2 regions of the Clostridium swellfunianum genome follow, and region 2 is predicted to be linked to the other one. Evidence: a T-box and tRNA genes for the amino acid it is inferred to sense, from the RefSeq annotation. Region 2 holds a T-box; the other holds one or more tRNA genes.

Region 1 (7,538 bases), 2.6 Mb from region 2:
GCTATAGATGGTCCGGCAGGTGCGGGTAAAAGTACTATTGCAAAGATTTTAGCAAAAAGATTTAATCTTATGTATATAAATACTGGTGCAATGTATAGGGCTGTAACTCTAAGGGCAATGGAAGAAAATATTGCTCCAGAGGATAAAGAAAGACTATTAGACTTAGTAGACAGCCTTGATATGCACTTTAAAAATGATGATTTAATACTTAATAATGAGAATATCAGCGAACAGGTTTGCATGCCTTCGATAAGCAATAATGTATCAAATTATGCGGCAATTCCGGAAGTTAGAGAGCGGTTGGTTTATCTTCAACAAAAGATGTCCGAGAAATACAATGTTGTAATGGACGGGAGAGATATTGGAACCGTAGTATTAAAGGATGCGCCTTTTAAGTTTTACTTAACTGCAAGCGCAGAGGAAAGAGCTTCAAGAAGATACAAGGAGTTTTGCGAAAAAGGAATTGAAGTTAATTATGAAGAACTTTTAGAAGATATAAAAAGAAGAGACTACATAGATTCTCACAGAGAAGTTAATCCTTTAACTAAGGCAGAGGATGCTATTGAAATAGATTCTTCTAACTTAACCATTGAGCGGGTTGTAGATAAGATGGCAGACTACATCATTTCAAGGACTAAATTATAAAATATACAATAACGGAGGGAGTAAGGCTATATATCTTATAGCATGGTATTATGGAAGTATTTGTGGCAGACAAAGCAGGTTTTTGTTTTGGAGTTAAAAGAGCAGTAGATGAAGCTATAAAGGTAAAAGAGAATTATGAACAAAGAATATATACACTAGGTCCTCTTATACATAATAAAGATGTTGTTGAATACTTAAAAGGAAATGATATATATCCAATTGAGCTTACAGACATAGAGGATTTGACGGATAAAGATGTTGTAATCATAAGGTCGCATGGTGTTACTCCTCTGGTTTTAGAACAATTAAAAAGCAAAGGTATAAAGGTAGTTGATAATACTTGTCCTTATGTATCAAATATTCAAAGGAAGGTAAAGGAATACTCTGATGCAGGATATTCGGTAGTTATAGTAGGTGACAAGGATCATCCTGAGGTTGTTGGAATAAATGGCTGGTGTGATAACAAGGCTATAATAGCCAAGAGGGGAGAAGATCTTTCAAACTTGACTAGAAGAGTTTGCGTAGTATCACAAACCACAGAAAAGCAACAGAATTGGGAAAGCGTTTTACAAGCTATAGTTAAAAACTGCAAGGAATTTATTGCTTTTAACACTATATGCAATGCAACAGAAGTTAGACAAAAAACAGCAGAAGAGCTTTCAAAGACTGTAGATGCCATGATTATACTTGGCGGCTATAATAGTTCAAATACGACAAAGCTTTTTGAAATATGTAAAGGCAACTGTAAAGATACAATACATGTAGAAAATTTGAGCCAAATACCTGAAAACTTTTTATCGGGTAAAAAAATAAATAAAATAGGCATTACAGCTGGTGCATCTACACCAGATTGGATTATTAAGGAGGCGGTTTTAAAAATGAGCGAACAAAATAATATGGAAATGAATGAGCAACTAGCATTCATGGAGCAAAACCAAGCAAGTATATCCGTAGGTAAAATAGTAAAGGGTACAATAATTTCTGTAAATGAAAAAGCAGCTTATGTAAATATAGGCTACAAATCTGACGGATATCTTCCAAAGGAAGAAGTCACAAAGGATGATTCTATTAAGCTTACTGATATTTTAAAGGCTGGACAAGAAGTTGAAGTTAAAGTTCTAAACAGAGCTAATGAAGATGGATATGTAGTTTTATCCAGAATAGAAATTGAAAGGGAAGCAGCCAGAAAACAACTTAGAGCATCTTTCGAAAATGGAGAGGCTATAAATGTTACTGTAAAGGAAGCTGTTAATGGAGGCTTAGTTGCGAGCTTTAAGGGAGTAAGAGTATTTATTCCGGCTTCACATGTTGAGTTGTTTCATGTTAACAATTTAGAAAAGTATGTTGGACAGGATTTTGAATTGAAGATAATCGAGCTTAAGGAAGAAAGAAGAGGCAGTAAGATAGTTGGATCAAGAAGAGAGTTACTGAAGGGTGAAAAGGACAGAGTTGAAGCTGAAACATGGGGAACAATAGAACAAGGGCAAAAGGTTATTGGAGAAGTTAAGAGACTTACAAGCTTTGGCGCTTTTGTAGATGTAAATGGAGTAGATGGACTTCTACATGTATCCGAGATGTCTTGGGGAAGAGTTAACAAGCCTTCAGACGTTTTAAAAGTTGGAGATAAGATTGAAGTTTACATACTTGAAGCAGATAAAGAAAATAAAAAGCTTTCACTTTCTATAAAGAAGTTAATTGAAAATCCATGGGACAATGTTGAAGAAAAATATCCTGTTGGAAATATAGTTTTAGGCAAAGTTGTACGTTTTGCAGCTTTTGGAGCTTTTGTCGAGCTTGAGTCAGGTGTAGATGCTTTAGTTCACATATCTCAAATAAGCAATAAGAGAATTGAAACTCCTGCATCAGCACTACAAATTGGCCAGCAAGTAAAAGCAAAAATAGTTGAAGTTGACAAAGAAGCTAAGAAAATAGGTTTAAGCATAAAGGAAGTTGAAGAAGTTTAATAAAATAAAAGCATCATCTAGACTTAGATGATGCTTTTGTTTTACACTTTAAAAAATAGAAAATAAAAAAGCAGACAAAACGTCTGCTTTTGGTGGAGGAAGATGGATTCGAACCATCGAAATCACTGATAACAGATTTACAGTCTGCCCCCTTTGGCCGCTCGGGAATTCCTCCAAAAGTGGAGCTGGCAATAGGAATCGAACCTACAACCTGCTGATTACAAGTCAGCTGCTCTACCGTTGAGCCATGCCAGCAAAAATGGTGGACCTTCAGGGACTCGAACCCCGGACCAACCGGTTATGAGCCGGTTGCTCTAACCAACTGAGCTAAAGATCCATATGACATAAGTTATTATATAGCAGCTTGTTTTCTTTGTCAACATTAAGTGCTAAAAAAAATAATAGATAATATAATTTAATAAACAATAAATCTAATATTTGACTAAGTCCTTCATGAGATTTATACTTAAAATGTAAGAATTGGTATTATACTATCATAAATTACGAGGTATTATATGTATAATTGTGTTTCTTTAAGCAAGAAGAACTTAAAACCTGTATTTGAACTAAATAATCAGAGAAACCAATTTAATATGCTTAATGAGGATTTTGAGGAATATTATAATAGTATTACTTTTACCCAGCAATTTTTTGAACATAGACGAATTAAACTATTAATATATGAGAATAATATTGTAGGCTATATTTGGATTACAAAGCAAGATAAAAACAGTTTTATTATAAACTCTATGTACGTGTCTGGGGAAGATGATCTGACTAAAAAATATTCATCACTTTTAGAATGTTTTAACTATAGATCTAAATTTATTTACTGCTGTGAAAGAAATGCTATTAATTATGAGGTTTTATCTAGACTAGGATTTAAAAAGAAAGCAGGAACCTATGAGATGTATGCCGATGTGATTAATTCTGGTACATTATCAAATGATAATGACATAGTATTTGAGCAGTTTATTAAAGGCAAACATGAAGAAACAAGATGTCAGATACAAAATGAAGTTTTTAAGAATGATACACGGATACCTCTTCATAAAGATGATATTTATTATGATGAAATTCAATCCTATTATTTTGAAAAAGGCTCCATACTTTTAAGATTAGGAAATAAATACATAGGATATGGACAAATCATATTTAATGACAGCATTCCTACTATAGTCAATGTAGGAGTTTTAGAAGGCTATAGAGGAAAAGGATATGGCAGAGCTCTCATGTGCCATCTTTTTAAAATCTTAAATGAAGAGGGCGTTTGGGATGTAAAATTAAGGGTGGAAGTGAATAACGAAAGTGCAATAAGTTTATATAAAAGTCTTGGTTTTAGAGTGCAAGGCGAGATGCATACTTGGGAGTATAAAAAATAAATGAGTGATAAGTTCACTCATTTATTTTTGTATTATTTAATGTTCATATATCGTTTTAAAGCTATTGCAAGTATATCCATTGCATCCTTTAAATCTTCAGCTTTTAGGCAGTAGGAAAGTCTTATTTCATTCTTTCCTAATCCTTCAGTGGCATAGAAGCCTTCAGCAGGAGCAAACATAACAGTCTTGTTATCATAGCTGAAATCGGTAAGCATCCATTTAGCAAAGTGATCTGCATCCTCAATAGGAAGCTTAGCCATTATATAAAAGGCTCCTGTTGGCTTTTCGCAAATAACTCCAGGTATTTTTGATAAACCTTCATGCATAATGTTTCTTCTATTTTCATATTCCTGTTTAACTTCATCAAAGTAAGCCTTAGGAGTATTTATTAGGTTTGCAGCGGCCATCTGCTCAATAGTTGGGCAACAGAGTCTTGATTGACAAAGTTTTAGTATTTGATTCATAAGTTCATCATTCTTTGAAGCAACAAGACCTATTCTAGCACCACAGGCACTATAACGTTTTGAAATACTGTCTATAAGAATGATCCTATCAAGTACATCTTCCATATACAATGCAGAGGTGAATTTTAAATCATCATAAACAAATTCTCTATAAACCTCATCTGCAATTATATAAAGGTCATGCTCTTTAGCTATATCTGCAAGCATTCTAATCTCTTCATAAGTATAAACAACACCAGTTGGATTCCCTGGATTTGAAATTAAAATAGCTCTTGTTTTATCAGTGATTTTATTTATTATTGTTTGTTTGTTTGGTAAATGGAAGCCTTCTTCGGCCTTAGTTATAAAAGGTACAACATTAACTCCAGCAATCTCGGAGAAACCATTGTAGTTAGTATAGAAAGGCTCAGGAATGATTATTTCATCTCCTACATCGCATATTGCCATTAAAGCAAATAGTATTGCTTCGCTTCCTCCATTAGTTATCATCAGTTGATTCTTTTCAAAATGTATATTCCATTCTTTATAGTATTGTATAAAGCTATCAATTAAAGCGTCTATACCTTGAGAATTGGCATATTTTAAAACCGATTCATCAAATTTATTTAGCACTTCATAAAAGGTTTCAGGAGTTGCTATGTCAGGTTGACCTATGTTTAAGTGGTAAACCTTTATCCCTTTATTTCTAGCGGTTTCAGCGTAAGGTGTAAGCTTTCTAATGGGTGAAAATTGCATGTCTAGTACTCTTTTTGAGATATTCATTTTTGTCCTCCTTGTGTTACCTGTGGCATAAGAATAAAATATATTTCTTATAGCAACTAATAATTTATATAGCTGCGCAAATTTTATTAATAGTAATTACGCAGTACTTTGCCTAATCTTTTAATACCTTCAACAATTAATTGTTCATTCATGTTTGAATAGTTTAACCTGAAATGGTTTTCATTGCCTCCATTTGGGAAAAATGATCCTCCTGGGACGAAAGCCACTTTTTCTTTTAATGCTTCTTCTAATAATTGAGCAGCATTTAAATCTTTTCTGAGTTCAACCCAAGTAAATAGTCCGCCTTTAGGACATGTATACTTAACTTCAGAAGGGAAGTAGTCCTTAATAGATTGAAGCATAATGTCGCGTCTAATCTTATATATGGTTTTAATTTTAGCAATGTGTTCATCTAAATCATATTGCTGCATAAACATTGCTGTTTCTCTTTGTGCCATACTACTGCACTGCAAGTCAGCGCCTTGCTTTACAATAACATATTTTTGGAGTATTTCAGGATCAGCACACACCCAGCCAACTCTTAGACCAGGGCAGAAAGTCTTAGAGAAAGTGCCTAGATACACTACATATCCTTCAGTATCAAAGCTTTTAATAGAAGGATAAACTTCTCCTTCAAATATAAGTTCTCCATATGGGCAGTCTTCTATAACAGGAATACCATAAATTTTAGCCAACTGCGCAACTCTTTTTCTTCTTTCTACGGACATAGTCTTACCGCTTGGGTTTTGAAAGTCTGGGATTGTATAAATCATTTTGGCTTCTGGGTGAGCTTCCAGTGCTTTTTCAAGTTCATCCACTATCATGCCGTTGTCATCCATTGGTATTTCGATAAACTTAGGCTGATAAGCTTTAAAAGCATTTAAAGCTCCAAGATAGCTTGGACTTTCACATATGATGATATCCCCTTTATCTATAAAAATCTTTGCTGAAAATTCAAGTCCTTGCTGTGAACCGTGTGTTATCATTATATTATCTATGGTGGCACTTACACCTGCTTTAGGCATTCTCTGTCTTGCTATTATTTCTCTTAAAGGTACATAACCTTCGGTTGTACTGTATTGAAGAGCAGCCCTTCCATCTTCTTTTAATACTTTAACACTTACTTCTGCCATTTGCTCGATAGGGAAAAGTTCTGGAGCTGGAAGCCCTCCTGCAAAGGATATTATGTCAGGTCTTTCAGTAAGCTTTAATAGTTCTCTAATTTCGGAAGCTTTTATGCCTGATGTTCTTTCAGAAAAACGTAAATTCATTAAATTGCACCCCCCATGTTTTATACATCATATATTCTACATTTTATTGAAAACTCCTGCTTTCATTATATCAAAAATGAAGCATTAGTTTCAAGATGAATGTGATAATGTTTACAAAAATTCATTTGATAAAAAATTAACCACTTTGCGAACATTGATGAAATATTTCTTTCAGTCTGTTTGTATGAAAATAATACCAACATGTTGTTTGAAATATTTACAATTAAATTATTTATTATTTCACATTGAGATTTAATGATGTAAAAATACTTTAAAATTAATAATAAATTATATATAATAGTAATGTTAATTTATATATTAATATCACTACTTAACTAATATAATAATTTTATAATCAAATTAGATGTTTAGCTTTATACAAAGGAGAAATAGAATGGATAAAATAACAAGCTTAAAATATTTTATTGAAACTTGGGGCTGCCAAATGAATGAAGAAGATTCAGAAAAACTTTCAGGAATGCTTAAGTCACAAGGGTATACGAGAACTGAAACTAAGGAAGAAGCTTCAATTATAATCTTCAACACTTGTTGTGTAAGAGAAAATGCAGAGCTTAAGGTATATGGAAATCTTGGGGCTTTAAAAAGCTTAAAGAAGAAAAATCCTGATTTAATAATAGCTGTCTGCGGGTGTATGATGCAGCAGGAAGGAATGGCTGACAGTATTATAAAGAAATATCCATTTGTGGATATTATATTCGGTACACATAATGCTTACAAGTTTCCTGAATACTTGAACAGAGTTAAGCAGGAGGGAAGATCCGTAATCGAAATAATAAATAAAGAAGAAGGCATTGTTGAGGGACTTCCAGTAGATAGGGAAAGCAACATAAAAGCCTTTGTTACAATAATGTATGGCTGTAACAATTTCTGTACATACTGTATAGTCCCATATGTGAGAGGAAGAGAAAGAAGCAGAAAACCAGAAGAAATTGAGAATGAAATAAAATCTTTGGTAGCGCAGGGCTATAAGGAAGTAACTCTTTTAGGTCAGAATGTTAACTCCTATGGTAAGGGACTTGAAGGAAATAT
Region 2 (7,538 bases):
CAAACACTTCCTTGTTTTCAAATGGATAGTGATGCTGTGCAAACGGCATTGAGCCTGAATCAAACCAGCAGTCTATAACGTCTGGTACTCTCTTCATTTCTGCATGGCAGTGTGGACAATCCAAATGAACATTATCAATATAAGGTTTGTGAAGCTCTATATTTTCAGGTACATTCTTGCCCTTAGCTCTAAGCTCTTCCTTGCTGCCTATCATTTCTCTGTGGCCGCATTCACATTCCCAGATTGGAAGTGGAGTACCCCAGTATCTTTCTCTTGATATACCCCAGTCTATAACATTTTCTAAAAAGTTCCCCATTCTTCCTGTTCTAACGTTGTCTGGAAGCCAGTTTATCTTGTTGTTATTTTCAAGTAATTTGTCTCTTAAGGAAGACATCTTTATGAACCAGGATTCTCTTGGGTAATACAATAAGTGAGTATCACATCTCCAGCAGAATGGATAGGAGTGTGTAAAGCCTTCTGACTTATAAAGATTTCCTGTTTCTTTTAAATGCTCTATTATTTTAGGGTCAGCCTTCTTAACAAATAATCCAGCCCATGGTTCAACTTCTGGTATAAACTTACCTTCAGCATCAACTAAATTTAACATTGGAAGATCATATTTTCTTCCAGTTATGGCATCCTCTTCACCATAAGCAGGAGCAGTATGAACTACACCAGTACCATCAGTTAAAGTAACATAGTCAGCATGAACTACATAGAAAGCTTTCTTTTCTGGAGTTGAAAACTTAAACAGCTGCTCGTATTCTACTCCTTCAAGCTCTGAACCCTTGAACTCTCTAACTATTTCATACTCGCCCTCAAGCTTATTTAAAAGCTGCTTTGCAAGTATTAAGTTATCTCCGTTATTAACAACTTCAACATAATCATAAGCTCTGTTTATAGCTAAAGCTACATTAGATGGAAGTGTCCATGGAGTTGTTGTCCAAGCTAATATATATTTATTTTCATTTTTAACCTTGAATTTAGCATATACAGATGCATCTTTAACATCCTTATAGCCCTGTGCAACCTCGTGTGAAGATAGTGCAGTTCCGCAGCGTGGACAGTATGGAACTATTTTATGACCTTTATAGATAAGTCCTTTATCCCACATTTGCTTAAGCGCCCACCACTCTGATTCAATGTAGTTATCGTGGTAAGTTACATAAGGCTCCTCCATATCTACCCAGTAGCCAACTCTTTCTGTCATGTCTCTCCACTGCTCTACATAGGTAAATACGCTGTCCTTGCACTTCTTAACAAAGTCTTCTACTCCATATTCTTCTATTTGAGGCTTTCCTGAAATTCCAAGGGACTTCTCAACCTCAAGCTCAACTGGAAGACCATGAGTATCCCAACCAGCTTTTCTTAAAACCTTATTGCCTTTCATAACTCTGTATCTTGGTATAAGATCCTTCATAACTCTAGTTATAACGTGACCTATATGAGGCTTTCCATTTGCTGTTGGAGGTCCATCATAAAAAGTAAAATACTCGCCGTCTTGATTCATATCGAAGTTCTTTTTTATTACGTCTCTTTCTTCCCAAAGCTTAAGTATATCTTTTTCCATATCTACAAAGCTTCTAGAAGAGTCTACCTTCTTATACATTAAATCGACTCCTTTCACATTGCTATCTTAATTATTGCCATAAAAATAAAAAAACTTCATCCCAAAAGGACGAAGTTAAGTTCGCTGTACCACCTAATGTTCAAACGCCTATACGTTCTATCCTTTAACGCAGGAATACGGATGCACTTACTAATCTTCAGCTTTCAGCTCAGAGGTGATTTTCCTTAAAACTTCCCTGCAGGCTCTCACCATCAGAAAATCAACTTCTAGCAAATATCATAATATGAAGAAGTTATTTTCTGTGCCCGCTCTCTGTGAGTTCTATTATTAAGTACTTTTCCTCGTCAAAGCTTTTATATGTGCGGCGACACACCTAAAGGTGATGTCCCCAATTGTTTGTTTGCTATTATTTTATTACAGCCGTTCTAAATTGTCAATTTTTTTCATCATAACCTTATAAATTTTTTACATCTAAAAAGTTAAATTTTTATCTTCTTATCTTCTTATCTTCTTATCTTCTTATCTTGATATCAAGATATCTTCTTTTCTTCCTATATTGCTATGCCCGTTGGCTCATTGTGCTTATAATTCTTTTTCGAATAAACAATTTTTAATAATATAGGAGTCACAAGGGTTGTTATAATTACAATTAAAATTATAGGCGCAAAGAATTTATCCTCCATAAGTCCTACGCTTGCCCCCTTGTTTGCAACTATAAGGGCAACCTCACCTCTTGAAATCATTCCTATTCCTATCTTTAAAGATTCATCCTTAGAATAGCCACACATCTTTGCTCCAAGTCCGCAGCCTATAACCTTCGTAAGGACAGCAACTAAAAGAAGCACTCCGGTGAAAATAATCATATTTTTATCCATGGAGGTTACTGTAATCTTAAGTCCAACAGCTGCAAAGAATATTGGTGACAGCAGCATATAGGAGACCACCTCGAACTTTTGACTTATATATTTGGAGTGGATAGTATTTGCAAGTACTATTCCGGCAGCATAAGCACCAGTTATGTCAGCAACTCCAAACCATTCTTCAGAAATAAAGGCTAAAAGAAGGCAGAAAACAAAGGCCATTATAGGTATTCGTCTCTTTTGTCCTTGAGTAATGCATAGCCAGTTAAAAGCTTTGTAGAATATGAAACCGCATATACCCGCAAAAACAAAGAAAGCCGCTATCTTTAAAAGTACTACTGCCAAATTAACATTTGAATCTGCAGTACCAGTTATAATTGTTAATATAACTATTCCCATTATATCATCAATTACTGCTGCACCCATTATTGCAGTACCTGAGGATGTTTTTAGCTTGCCTAATTCCTGCAAGGTTTCAACAGTAATACTTACTGAGGTTGCAGTTAATATTACTCCAATAAACACATTTCTTAAAAATGCCGGTGATGCTAAGTTGCTTATTCCCCAGTCTCCTGTATAAACAGAAGCAACTATATACCCTCCAAGCAAAGGTACAATAACACCGATTAATGCAATTATAAAAGATGCTTTTCCACATTTTTTCAATTCCTTAATGTCAGTCTCTATACCCGCTGCAAACATAAGAACGATTACACCAAGCTCAGACAAATTGGATATAAATTCTGTTTCATGCACTAAGTTAAGCATTGCAGGACCAAAAATTATTCCCGCTAGCAGCGCCCCTACAACCTGAGGCATGTGAACTTTCTTGGTAATAAGTCCGAGTGCCTTTGTGGATAAAAGTATAATTGCAATGTCCAGTAAAAAATTAATAGAAATCATAATGTCTCCCCCTGTCTTCTCACTTAAAATGATTTAAAATATTTATAGTCCAGGCGCTCATATTTTATATAAGCTCCTGAACTATATAGACATAGTTTGTTATACCTTTCAAACAATTAAAAAGATTTTAAATCGTTTGATTATCTATTTCATAATTGTAGCACTAATCACAAAATTTCTCAATTATAGTAGTTTTTTTAACAATGTTTTTTATAATCAGCTAATAAATCAACTGATAAATTGACTAATTAATATTTTAGCTAAAATACTACTTAAACAGTACACGAGTCGGTAATATGGCTAAACCTAAGGATAACACTGCAATAGAGAGGCCAGCTAATCTGTTTCCCTGTCGCCAAACCTTCGATGCATACCTTATAGTGTTAAAAGCTATCAATAAATAACCTAAAAAAATAAACAGCGTCATAACTTTATTCTCCTTTTTCCTCCATCTTCTGTCCCTTGTCAATTTCCTTTTCCATTTTAGATGGATCCTCAGGTGGATTTAGCTGTTTTCCAAAGCTACTTATCGTTATATCATAGCTTATATTAACTTTTGCTTCAGGATAATGCTTTGCCCAGCTATATTTCTTATACTCTTCCTGGGTAAAAAACTTTCTTCTTGCAGCTAGCTCCCATTGAAAAGGATCACCGCCAAACTCCTGCTGTGTTTTTTCTATAAGCCTGACAGATATCTTTGCCATGTATTTTTCGAGATAGTCTTCAAGAAACTTCTGCTTTTCTTTATCCTCTGCATAATTAATAAAACTAGGTATTCCTACTACATCCATTGTTAAGGGTACATTTACATATATTGTTGTATTATCACCTTGTATATCAAGTTCAATCTTGGATCTTTTCAATCTAAATATTCTAGTATCTATTCTATATTTATTGTCTAAAGGATCAACAAAGCTTGTAACAAAACTCTTTGTTTCAGGCTCCTGTCTCATCATAGATACAAGTCTTGTTTCATTTCCATCCAGAACTCCTATCATTTTTCCATTTTTAAAAACAGCAGAACCAACCAATTCAGCAGGGCTTCCACCAGCTCTATCAAGCTGTCCAGGCAAATATGCACCCTCATCAGCTCCCCTTCTAGGAGTGCGTTCCTTTGAAGAGGCATAAACAGCTAAAAACAAACTCTGACCTACCTCTGTTCTCTCCATAAATCTATTCAAATTTGCAAATGGAGGTACATAACCAGTATCCTTCCATCTTCTCGACATAAATTCATAATACTTTTGCATTCTATCCTCAAGTAGAGGATCATTATTTTTTATAAATTCTTCAGCAGTTTCTTTTGATACTATTAAAGTCATTATTCTTCTCATTTCCTTATCACGAAGAGAGGATTCAATGTGCCTGAAAAAGCTTTCATCTCTAGCAAATTTCTCACCTACTACTATAACTTTAGCATGCGCTAGCGATATTCTTCTTGTTGCAGTTACTGTTAGAAGATCTCTAGCAGTAGCAAGGCTAGGCGCTTCTAGTGCAATAACTTCAGCTTTTGTATCGTTTTGTCCTCCTCCAGACCTGCCTCCCCCTATAACTTTAGGATTGGTTATCTGAAAGGTAATCCTTACATTCCTTTCAGCCCCCTTATCTATTCCAATAGCTGCTACATATCCTATGTCTTCAAGCTCCGTCTTATCCCAACAACCTGCAAGCATTGGAAAACACAGTATTAAAGCCATGTACAAGCTTATTTTCTTCAGCTTCATTCTCTGCGGCCCCCTTTTCTTCCAGATAGAATCAGTAAGATAATTGGAAGTGCATAGATAACAGCCCACATTGTATTCAATGAAAGTACTCTAACTATAAAAACATTTTGAACAAAGTTTTTAGGCATTAATGCTATTAGCATTATAAGCGCAGAAATGGGAATTACCAAAGGTTTAGACTCATTATGCCTTATTGTCATAGAAAATATTTCTGCAGTAACAAAAGAATACATGCTAAATCTAATGATACTTGCTATAATCCAAAACAAGAAAAAGAAGGCTTCAAGATTACTTATAAATCGTCCTCCATAAATAAGTCTTGCCACAGTATGAAAAGGAGTAGCATTAATAATAATTGGGGGATAATCTAAAACCATTAAGTACATTGCGCTCATTACAGTTACAACCACAACTCCATAAAGTAGTCCAATGAAGCTTGAGACTTTATATATCTTATAGCTTTTTACCTTTGGGAAAATTACAGCGAAAATAATAACCTCAGAAAAAAGCCCGCTGTACATGACCCCTCCTTTTATCAATGGCTTTATCCCCGCCCCTCCTATAGGAAATAAATAGTCTATTTTAATCAAGTTATAGATAAGTACCAAAAAAGCAACAACGATAGCTAATATCCAGGGCAGTGCCATCCAGGATACTCGGCAGATAGCTTCAAAACCAAATCTTGCAACTATACAGCTGCTAGCTGTCAAAATAAGTACTACTGCAGTTAGCGGCGTTCTTGCAAAGTATATGGTTGTCATTATATCACTATATTGCCTTATATTAACGGCACTCAATAATAAGGCATATATCACAAAGTACATTCCAATAATTAATCCAATATATTTTCCAAGCATCTCATACATTATCTGAATTATGTTCTTATCCTTATATTTTTTTAGAAGTGCTAACATGCAAACTAAGGATATAAAAGTTATTACAGAAGAAACTACAGGTATTGCCCATCCTGAATTCATTGCTAATTTAAATAACAGTACCGGAGTAGAATCTGTAGCTTTTATTCCAAGAGAAATCATCAATAGGGCAGTGTATTCTTTTATACCAGCCTTACTCTCATTTATTTGCACTACTTTCATCAACTCCTTTTAGGCCTTTTCCTTCTTACTTCACGTTTGGGATTCAAATTCATAGGACGAATCCATTGTTTCCATATTGGCGGCCTTATGACAAAATCTTTTGAGGACTTATAGTTCGGTGTAAAAGGAGACATAAAATATACACCAAAGGACTGTACATTGGACAAATATGCAATACAAATAGTAAACAATGCAGCTATTCCAAAGAAGCCTATAAGAGTACCTGCAATAAGAAACATAAATTTTGAAATTCTTATTAAAAAGCTTAAACTAATTTCTGGTATAGCAAAGGATGCCAACCCTGTTACTGCAACAATTATTACAAGAATGGGACTTACAACGTTTGCTTCAACCGCCGCCTGACCAAGTATTAATGCACCTACTATGCCTATTGTAGGTCCTATAGGGGTTGGTATTCTAATTCCTGCTTCTCTCAGTATTTCAAAGGCTATCTCCATTAATATCACCTCTATAAAGGCTGGAAAAGGTAATCTTTCTCTACTGGAAGCTATAGCTAAAACCAAATCAGTGGGAATCATGTCTACGTGAAAGCTTGTTACAGCTATATATAGACCTGGTGTAAGCAATGCTATAAAACAGCAAATGAGCCTTATAATTCTCATAAAATTCCCATATGCCCACCTCTGATATACATCTTCAGGATTATGAAAAAGCGACCAAAAGGTTATAGGGACTATCAGTGCAGCTGGGGACCCATCGAGAATTAAGGTAACATGACCTTCTGACAAAAAAGAAGCAACCCTGTCCGGCCTTTCCGTAGTTAATACAGTAGGAACCAAAGAATATGGTCTATCCTCGATGTACTGTTCTAAAATTGAAGCAGTCTCCACCTGCTCAGCTTCTATTTCTTGCAGTCTCTTTTTTACGTTTTTAATTAAATCTTCATTAGCTACGTCTGCTATGTACATCATAAAAACCTTGCTGCTGCTTTTGACTCCAATTTCTATACTCTCAGTCACCAATTTTTCATTTCTTAGGTATTTTCTAATTAAGGATCTGTTGGTTTGTTCAGACTCTACGAAGCCTTCTTTGGGGCCTTTTAAGGCATTTTCAGCTACGGGCTTTTCAATAGCTCGATGTTCATAGCCTACTGTTGATAAAATAATTGCAGTATCAACTCCCTGAATAAACAAAGCAGTATTTCCATTAATTATTTCTTGTACAATGGCTTTATAATTATTTAGCCTTCTGACTCCCTTCCCAGTAAGAACTCTGCTAGTCAAGGATGAAATTATGTCTTCCCCAGTAGGTTCAGTTATAACTTCTCGCATTAATGGCGTTATTATATGTTTTTCCAAGGAATGTATATCTGTTACTCCCTGAAGAAACAAGAGCACACCCTTTCTTTTTAAAGCCTTTATGT

Evidence for each region. A T-box is a leader RNA that pairs with one kind of tRNA and senses whether it is charged. The one in region 2 lies ahead of ileS (isoleucine--tRNA ligase), so its partner is inferred to be a tRNA-Ile.
Region 1: it has a tRNA-Ile gene. The T-box ahead of ileS (isoleucine--tRNA ligase) is inferred to sense a tRNA for this amino acid. The anticodon was not compared.

The regions. Positions count from the first base shown of each region.
Region 1 covers NZ_JAMOFV010000006.1:1,962,552-1,970,089, reverse strand. Annotated here, with positions in the region: gene cmk ((d)CMP kinase) at 1-645, shown strand, start outside; gene NBE98_RS09000 (bifunctional 4-hydroxy-3-methylbut-2-enyl diphosphate reductase/30S ribosomal protein S1) at 696-2,609, shown strand; tRNA gene NBE98_RS08995 (tRNA-Tyr) at 2,700-2,784, opposite strand; tRNA gene NBE98_RS08990 (tRNA-Thr) at 2,790-2,864, opposite strand; tRNA gene NBE98_RS08985 (tRNA-Ile) at 2,870-2,946, opposite strand; gene NBE98_RS08980 (GNAT family N-acetyltransferase) at 3,125-3,991, shown strand; gene NBE98_RS08975 (pyridoxal phosphate-dependent aminotransferase) at 4,024-5,217, opposite strand; gene NBE98_RS08970 (aminotransferase-like domain-containing protein) at 5,304-6,488, opposite strand; gene miaB (tRNA (N6-isopentenyl adenosine(37)-C2)-methylthiotransferase MiaB) at 6,883-7,538, shown strand, end outside.
Region 2 covers NZ_JAMOFV010000006.1:4,578,108-4,585,645, forward strand. Annotated here, with positions in the region: gene ileS (isoleucine--tRNA ligase) at 1-1,609, opposite strand, end outside; T-box leader at 1,672-1,927, opposite strand; gene NBE98_RS21605 (cation:proton antiporter) at 2,122-3,333, opposite strand; gene NBE98_RS21610 (hypothetical protein) at 3,602-3,760, opposite strand; gene NBE98_RS21615 (Ger(x)C family spore germination protein) at 3,765-5,057, opposite strand; gene NBE98_RS21620 (GerAB/ArcD/ProY family transporter) at 5,054-6,154, opposite strand; gene NBE98_RS21625 (spore germination protein) at 6,154-7,538, opposite strand, start outside.